2 regions of the Microbacterium sp. 22215 genome follow, and region 1 is predicted to be linked to the other one. Evidence: riboswitches for the same ligand, from Rfam matches in the RefSeq annotation. Region 1 holds a riboswitch; the other holds the start of a gene.
The links. Region 1 has a riboswitch for thiamine pyrophosphate ahead of ACTJKH_RS13675 (ECF transporter S component). Riboswitches for the same ligand answer to the same signal wherever they lie in the genome.
Positions count from the first base shown of each region.

Region 1 (4,205 bases):
CGAGCAGCTGATGCTCGGGCGTCTGCAACACGGTGGCGATGCGGGTGAGCAGCGCACGCGACGACCAGCGGAAGGGGTCGCTCTTCTCCCCCGCGGCGAGCGCCGGCAGTGCCGAGACACGACCGCTCTCGGCGGGGATGAGTCCCGCGAGCGTCAGCCCGAGCGTCGACTTGCCCGCGCCGTTGGCGCCCGTCACACCGAGCGCCTCGCCGGCGCTCACGTCGAGATCGAAGGGTCCGGCCACGGCGAGTCCCCGGCGTCGCGACACGGTGAGCCCGCGCGCCTCGAGCAGGGGTTCCCCGGGTGGGCGCGACGGTGCGGGCGGAGTGGCCGGCGGATGCCCCGGAACCCAGACTCCGGATGCCGCGAGCTCGGCGCCGCGTGCACCGAGCACCTCATCCGGAGTGCCGTCGGCGAGGACGACCGTCCCCTCGGGGTCGGCACCGAGCACGATCACTCGGGTGACCAGCGGCAGCCAGACGTCGATGCGATGCTCGATCACGACGAGGGTCGCACCACTGACATCGAGCGCCGCGGCGACGGCATCCCGCACATCCTGCACGCCCTGGGGGTCGAGGTTGGCGGTCGGCTCGTCGAGCAGGATCGCACCCGGCCGCATCGCGAGCACACCGGCAAGTGCGAGACGCTGCTTCTGGCCGCCCGACAGCGCCGCGGTCGAGCGATCGAGCGCGACGTCGAGCTCGACGGCATCCAGAGCCTGCCGCACCCGCTGCCAGATCTCGTCGCGAGGGACTCCGAGGTTCTCGCACCCGAAGGCGACGTCGTCGCCCACCCGGGCGAGGATCGTCTGGGTGTCGGGGTCTTGCAGCACCATGCCGACGCGTCCGCGGGCCTCGGTCGGCGGCTTCCCGTCGACCAGCAGCGCACCCCGCGTCTCGCCCTCGTCGGCGCCGCCGAGCACGCCGCCGAAACCCTGCAGCAGAGTGGACTTGCCCGAGCCGGAGGCGCCGAGCAGAAGCACCCGCTCCCCCGGCTCGATGCGCAGGTCGACGTCGCGCACCGCCCAGCGCAGCCGCGTCGCGTACCGCCACCCCCAGCCGCGGGCTTCGAGGGTGGCGGGCGTCGTGGGCGAGGTCACACCCGTGCGGTGACCTCGCGGCCGGCGGCGAACCGGCTCAGGGCTCCCGTCGCCGCGAGTCCCCGGGCGATCAGCCAGGCACCGAGTCCCGCGATCACGGCACCCGAGATGGTGGTCGAGACGATGTAGACCGTGGTGAAGAGCGTGTCGGCGCCCGCGTACCAGAGGATGCGATCGTTGATGCCGCAGGCGAGGCCCGCTCCCGCTCCCGCCAGCATCACGACCGGCAGCCGCCAGACGCCGTAGAGGAAGATCAGGAAGATCAACTCGGCGCCGAGACCCTGCACGAGACCCGAGACGATGGTCAGCGGCCCCCACGCGTTGCCGACAAGAGCCGAGATGATGGCGGCGACCAGCTCGGTGTAGAGCGCAGCGCCGGGCTTGCGGATGATGAGACCGCCGAGCACGCCGGCGATCAGCCAGGGCCCCGCGAGCAACCCCTGCACGCCGGGGAGGAGCGGGGTGAGGATGCTGCTCGGCACCTCGTAGCCGACGTTCCAGAGCAGGAAGACCAGCGCGCAGGCGACCGCGATGACGCTGGCGACGACGATGTCGACGACCCTCCAGCGCCAGAGCTCGGGACGACCGAGGCCCTTCGATGCGGAGGCGGTGGCGTACGGCGATTCCGTGGTGGATCCGGACGTGGATGTACTCATCAGTGACTCCTCCCTGCGCTGGCATGACCCAGATCAGGTTCGACGGTCGAAGCGCGATTCGCTCCCTCTCAGCCCGGCTCGCCGGACTCCCGTGGTTGTGCTGTCGATCTTACCCAGTGCCGACACTCGCGTCTGCTCCTGTTGCAGCGCCGCGGATCTGAGCGCGAGTTCGGTACCGTGAGGAGGTGACCGCTCCTGACTCCGCCGAGGCCACTGCTTCCGATGCGCCCGCCGACGCGTCGTCCGATGGCAGCGACACGGAGGCGACGACACCGGTCGACCGCAGCGAAGCCGTCGATGCGGAGGCGACGGCGTCTGTCGCGGATAGCGACTCCGCGGATGCTCCTGACGAGCTCGACGACGCCCCCGATGTGCAGTGGGCGGAGGGCGCCAGCGGAGGGACCCCTCTGACGTGGGTCGACCCCGCGATCGTCGCGCAGCGGACGACGGATGGGTCGCTCGACGATGACGCCGACGCCGCGACCGGAAGTGCACTTCTGCAGGGCGCGCGACTGCGCCCGGCGATCGCGCGCCCCGGACTCCTCGTTCCCCTGGGCGTGCTCGTCGGACTCGTCGCCGCCTATGCGGGGACGACTCTGCTCTGGCCGCTGCACGAGGTGCCGCCGACGGTCCAGGCGGTCGAGCTCGTACCGGCCGCCGCCCCTGCGGCCACGGTCACCTGGCCCACACAGGGAAGCGCAGCAGTCGGCGTCGGTGGTCTCTCGACCAGCTCGTCGTCTCTCGACGCTGCGGCGATCGCGAGCGTCACGAAGGTGGTCTCGAGCCTGATGGTGCTCGATCAGATGCCGCTGGCCGTGGGCGAGCAGGGTCCTGAATTCCGGTTCACCTGGTCCGACAGCATGGAGTACTGGGAGTACCGTCGCTCGGATCAGTCGGCGCTCGACGTACCCGTGGACGGCACCCTCACCGAGTTCCAGCTCCTGCAGGGCACGCTCCTGGGTTCGGCGAACAACTACATCGACCGCCTTGCGCGCGAGATCTGGGGATCGGAGTCGGCCTTCACGTCGGCTGCCGCCACCTGGCTGCGCGATCGGGGACTCGACGGGATCACGATCATCACGCCCTCCGGGTTCGACGACCGCAACAGAGCCACGCCCGAGTCGCTCGTCGCTCTCGCCGAGCTGGCGATGCAGAATCCCGTGTTCGCGGGAATCGTCGGCACGCCGTCGGTCGACCTCCCCGGCGCCGGAACCGTGAAGAACACGAACGGGATGCTGGCGGATGCCGGTGTCGTAGGCGTCAAGACCGGCACGCTCGGCGACAGCTGGAACCTGCTGACGGCGAAGGACATCACCATCGACGACACGACGGTGCACCTGTACGCCGCCGTGCTCGGGCAGGCCGATGACAAGCAGCGGCTCGCCCAGACCCGATCGCTGTTCTCGCAGGTGGAGGCCGGGCTGCAGGCGCAGGCTCCCGCCGTCGCGAAGGGCACGGTCGTCGGCGAGGTCACCACACTGTGGGGCACGACGACGGACGTCGTGACGGATGCCGATGCCGACGTCGTGCTGTGGAACGGCGCGACCGCGCAGACGACGTCGACATTCCACCTCGGAGACAGTCGCGAGTCGGGCGATGAGATCGGCACGATGACGAGCACCGGCCCGCTGAACACCGTCACCACCTCGGTCTCGCTGGCGGATGACGTCGAGGCGCCGAGCCCGTGGTGGCGTCTGACCCATCCTTTCGAGCTCCTCGGCATCACCGACGAGCAGCGCTGAGCGGGTCTCGCCCTCTCTGCACGACAGGCGCGCCTCTGGACGACAGGCGCCTCTGTCCACGACAGACGCCTCTGTCCACGACAGACGCCCCGCCCCGAGTGAACGGGGCGGGGCGTCTGACTGTTCACGCCGTGTGCGCGTCAGGCGTTCTGCTCACCGGCATCCGGCCGTTCGACGATCGCCTGTGCTGCCGCCGCCTCGGCGCCGGGCACCTGCGCACCGACCGAGACGCCGACCTGTGCGGCCGCAGCCTCGTCGTCGGCGTCACCGCTGACGACCACCGGGGTCGTGCCGGTGAGCGAGTCCTCGGCATCGATGTCGGTCGCCGCCTGCTCGAACTGCGACTGGTACAGGCGCCAGTAGGCGCCCTGCGCCGAGATCAGCTCGTCGTGCGTGCCCTTCTCGACGATGTCGCCGTGCTCCATCACGAGGATGAGGTCGGCGTCGCGGATGGTCGACAGGCGGTGCGCGATCACGAACGAGGTGCGTCCCTGTCGCAGGGCCGCCATCGCGTGCTGCAGCAGCAGCTCGGTGCGGGTGTCGACCGCCGACGTCGCCTCGTCGAGGATCAGGATCGACGGCTGGGCGACGAAAGCCCGCGCGATCGTGATGAGCTGCCGCTCACCCGCCGAGACGTTCGACGCGTCCTCGTCGAGAACCGTGTCGTACCCCTCGGGGAGGGCGTGCACGAAGCGGTCGACGTACGTC
Region 1 covers NZ_JBQEPC010000008.1:88,982-93,186, forward strand. Annotated here, with positions in the region: gene ACTJKH_RS13670 (ABC transporter ATP-binding protein) at 1-1,099, opposite strand, end outside; gene ACTJKH_RS13675 (ECF transporter S component) at 1,096-1,755, opposite strand; TPP riboswitch at 1,749-1,858, opposite strand; gene ACTJKH_RS13680 (D-alanyl-D-alanine carboxypeptidase) at 1,941-3,497, shown strand; gene ACTJKH_RS13685 (ABC transporter ATP-binding protein) at 3,638-4,205, opposite strand, start outside.

Region 2 (4,205 bases), on a different contig from region 1:
TCCGAGCGTTTCGGCGCGACCCTCCGCGACTGATCCGTGTGAACGCGACCTGCATCCTGAGAGGGGTGCAGGTCGCGTTCGCGTGCTCCCGCCTCCACGCCCTCGCGGGGCGCCCGAGGTAGCGTGTGGAGATGAGCATCCTTCCCCACAGCACCCCTGCGGCGGTGCCCGACGGTGTCCGTGCGATGGGCGAGGGGCCGTTCCTCCAGCCGGGCGATCAGATCGACTGGCACTACCGCAAGCCGGGCTGGCAGCCGGGTGACGCATCGACCATCACGCCCATGCGCGTGGTCCGCGACGACGCGCGCGGGCTCGTGGCCTGGCTCGCACCGGGCACGCTGCAGGAGGGCCAGGGGACCCCCGCGGGCGAACGCGTGCGCACGGTGCCGCTGGAGCGTCGGTGGCTCGAGCCGCGGACCCGCATCGTCGAGGAGTGGTGGGGCAACGGCATCCTGCGCATCGCTCCGGCGGGCGCCGCATGGTCGGTGTGGTTGTTCTGGAGCGACGTGAGCGGGCCTGACTGGCAGTTCGCCGGATGGTACGTCAACCTCGAGAACGCGCATCTGCGTACGGACCGCGACACCTACTCGTCGGATCACATCCTCGACGTCGAGATCGAACCCGACGGCAGGATCTCACTCAAGGACGAGGACGAACTCGTCGCCGCCATCGCACAGGGGCGGCTCACGCGGGAGCAGGCCGCACAGATCGAGCGTCATGCGGATGCGGCGATCGAGTCGTTCCACTCGGGTGAGTGGCCGTTCGATCCGCGGTGGCAGGCCTGGCGCCCCGACCCGTCGTGGACCATGCCTGAGCTGACCGGGCTCTCCGACCTGCGCCGGCCGTGAGCACGGCATCCGCCCTGAGCGGAAGACCCTTCCCCTCAGGCACGGATGCTGATGGCATGGGTGCATGACAGATGTGCTGATCCTCGGTGGAACAGGCTGGTTGTCGGGCCGGATCGCTCGACGGATGCTGGTGAACGGGGCGACCGTGATGTGCCTCGCACGGGGAGGACGCCCGTCGCCCGAGGGGGCGAGCCTCGTGCTGGCCGACCGCGACGACCCGGCCGCGTACGACACCGTCTCGGGTCGTGACTGGGACCACGTGATCGATATCTCATCGAACGCGGCGCACGTGGCGGCGGCCGTCGACGCTCTCGGGGAGCGAGCCGCCCGTTGGACCTACGTCTCGTCGATGTCGGTGTACTCGGACGACGCCACCATCGGTGCCGACGAGACGGCTCCCGTGCACGCGCCGGCCCAGCCCGGGGACGAGTACGAGTACGGCGCGCAGAAGGTCGCGGCCGAGAACGCCGTGCGCGCACTGGGCGAGCGAGCGCTGATCGTGCGCCCCGGGCTGATCGTCGGTGAGGGCGACCCGAGTGATCGATTCGGATACTGGGCGGCAGCGTTCCTCCGAGCGGTGGACGGACCGGTTCTGCTCCCGAACGCCGAAGGCCGCAGTACGCAGGTCATCGACGTCGACGACCTGTCGGAGTTCATCGCCACGACCTCGGCCACCGGTGTGATCAACGCGATCGGTGACCGGCATCCCCTCTCCGACGTCCTCGCGACCGTCAGACGGCTCGCTGATCACGGGGGCGACACGGTGGTGGCCGACGATGACCGGCTCGTCGAGAACGGCGTCGGATTCTGGGCGGGGGAGCGCTCGCTGCCCCTCTGGCTGCCCGCGGACATGACCGGTTTCATGACACGCACCAATGCCCGGTACCGCGCCGCGGGCGGCGACCTGCGACCGCTCGACGAGACCGTCGCGGTCATCATCGCCGACGAGCAGGTGAGAGGGATCGATCGCGAGAGGCGCGCCGGCCTCACCCGCTCGGATGAACTCGCCCTCCTGCAGCTGCTGAGCTGATCACGGGTCGTCGCTAGACTTCGAGCAGTGACACGGGGTGCCGCATCCGCGGCTGAGAACAGACCCGTCGAACCTGATCTAGTTCGTACTAGCGAAGGGATGTCGCATTGAGCGATCGTCTGCGTCCAGAATCCGAATCGACCCTGGTGGCCACGGCGGCCGAGCTGCTGTCCGCGCTCCGCGAGACACCACCGCTGACCCACTGCATCACGAACACCGTCGTCACGGGCTTCACGGCCAATGTGCTGCTGGCTCTCGGCGCCGCACCCGCCATGGTCGACATCGTCGATGAGGCGGGTCTCTTCGCGGGAGTCGCGTCCGGGGTGCTGATCAACCTCGGCACGCCCACACCCGAGCAGCGGGAGGCGAGCGTGGAGGCCGTCGCCGGCGCGAATGCCGCGGGCACCCCGTGGGTGCTCGATCCCGTCGCGATCGGGGCGCTGCCCGTGCGCACCGCGCTCGCGCACGACCTCGTCGCCGCGCGTCCCACGGCGATCCGGGGGAACGCCTCCGAGATCCTCGCGCTCGCCGGGCTGAGTGCGGGCGGGCGAGGCGTCGACGCGACCGATACGCCGGACGCCGCCATCGACGCGGCTGTCGCGCTCGCCGTCCGTCACGGTTCCGTCGTCGCGGTGTCCGGTGCCGTCGACCTCATCACCGACGGCCACCGCGTCGTGCGCATCGCGAACGGCGACGAACTGCTCACCCGCGTCACCGGGGGAGGCTGTGCTCTGGGTGCTGTGATGGCCGCGTTCCTGGGCGCAGCGCGCACAACGGGCACCGAACCGCTCGCCGCCGTGGCCGCTGCCAGCCTGGTCTACACGGTCGCCGCAGAACGTGCGGCGATGCGAGCCTCGGGTCCCGGCAGCTTCGCGGTCGAGCTCCTCGACGCGCTCGCGTCTGTACAGCCGCACGACCTCGCCGCTGCGGCGCACATCGAGGAGCGTGCGCTGTGATCGCGGACCTCTCGCTCTATCTGGTCACCGACCCGGACCTCTGCGGTGAGCGCGGAGTCGTGGGGACCGTCCGCCAGGCGGTCGACGGCGGTGTGCGCATCGTGCAGCTGCGTGACAAGACGGCGACGGATGCCGAGACCACGGCGCAGCTGCTCGAACTGTCACGCGTGATCGACGGACGCGCGCTCCTCGTCGTGAACGACCGCCTCGACGCCGCACTCGCCGCACGGAAGCAGGGTGCGAGGGTCGACGGTGTGCATCTCGGGCAGGGGGACGCCTCCGTGCTGCGTGCGCGTGAGGCGCTGGGCCCCGAGGCGCTCATCGGGCTCACGGCGAACAACGCGGACCACCTCGAGGCCGTGCGTGCGCTGCCGCCCGGCACCGTCGACTATCTGGGCGTCGGCGTGATCCGCCCGACCACCACCAAGCCCGACCATCCGCCGGCCCTCGGTGTCGAGGGTTTCCGTGCCCTCGTGGAGACGACCGCGCTCCCGTGCGTGGCGATCGGAGGCGTGGCCATCGACGACACCGAGCGGCTGCGGGATGCCGGTGCGGCCGGGCTCGCGGTGGTCTCCGCTCTGTGCGCGGCGGCGGATCCGACGGCGACCGCGGAGGCGTTCGTGCGTCGGTGGCGGGCGGCCGGCACACCGCGGGTGCTCAGCATCGCCGGGAGCGATCCCTCGGGAGGCGCGGGGATCCAGGCCGACCTCAAATCGATCGCTGCCCACGGCGGCTTCGGAATGGCGGCGCTCACCGCGCTGACCGCCCAGAACACCACCGGCGTCAGCGGCTGGCACGTACCGCCGGCGGCCTTCCTGCGACAGCAGCTCGACGCGATCTCCGACGACATCGTCGTCGACGCGGTCAAGATCGGGATGCTCGCGAACGCCGACGTCATCCGAACGGTCGCCGAGTGGCTCGACGTCGTCCGACCGCCGATCGTCGTGCTCGACCCGGTCATGGTCGCCACGAGCGGCGACCGGCTGCTCGACCAGGACGCGGAGGCGGCGCTGCGCGAACTCCTCCGGCGTGCACACGTCGTGACCCCCAACCTCGGCGAGCTCGCGGTGCTCGCTGGGCGCTCGATCTCGGGATGGGCCGATGCGCTCGCCGCAGCGGAGGAGCTGTCGGCGATGATCGGCACCGCGGTGCTGCTGAAGGGCGGGCACCTCGACGGCGACGATGTTCCCGACGCGCTCGTGGACGTCGCCCGGGGTGTGCGGCGGGAGTTCCCCGGCACGCGGATCCGCACCGCGAACACGCACGGCACCGGCTGTTCGCTCTCATCCGCGCTCGCCACGCGCCTCGCTCGGGGTGAGAAGCCCGTCGACGCCGTCGCCTCGACCCGGTCGTGGCTTCGCGAGGCCCTGC
Region 2 covers NZ_JBQEPC010000001.1:617,539-621,743, forward strand. Annotated here, with positions in the region: gene pheT (phenylalanine--tRNA ligase subunit beta) at 1-33, shown strand, start outside; gene ACTJKH_RS03155 (DUF402 domain-containing protein) at 132-848, shown strand; gene ACTJKH_RS03160 (NAD-dependent epimerase/dehydratase family protein) at 913-1,878, shown strand; TPP riboswitch at 1,902-1,995, shown strand; gene thiM (hydroxyethylthiazole kinase) at 1,986-2,834, shown strand; gene ACTJKH_RS03170 (bifunctional hydroxymethylpyrimidine kinase/phosphomethylpyrimidine kinase) at 2,831-4,205, shown strand, end outside.
Region 2: another riboswitch for thiamine pyrophosphate. It lies ahead of thiM (hydroxyethylthiazole kinase); the one in region 1 lies ahead of ACTJKH_RS13675 (ECF transporter S component).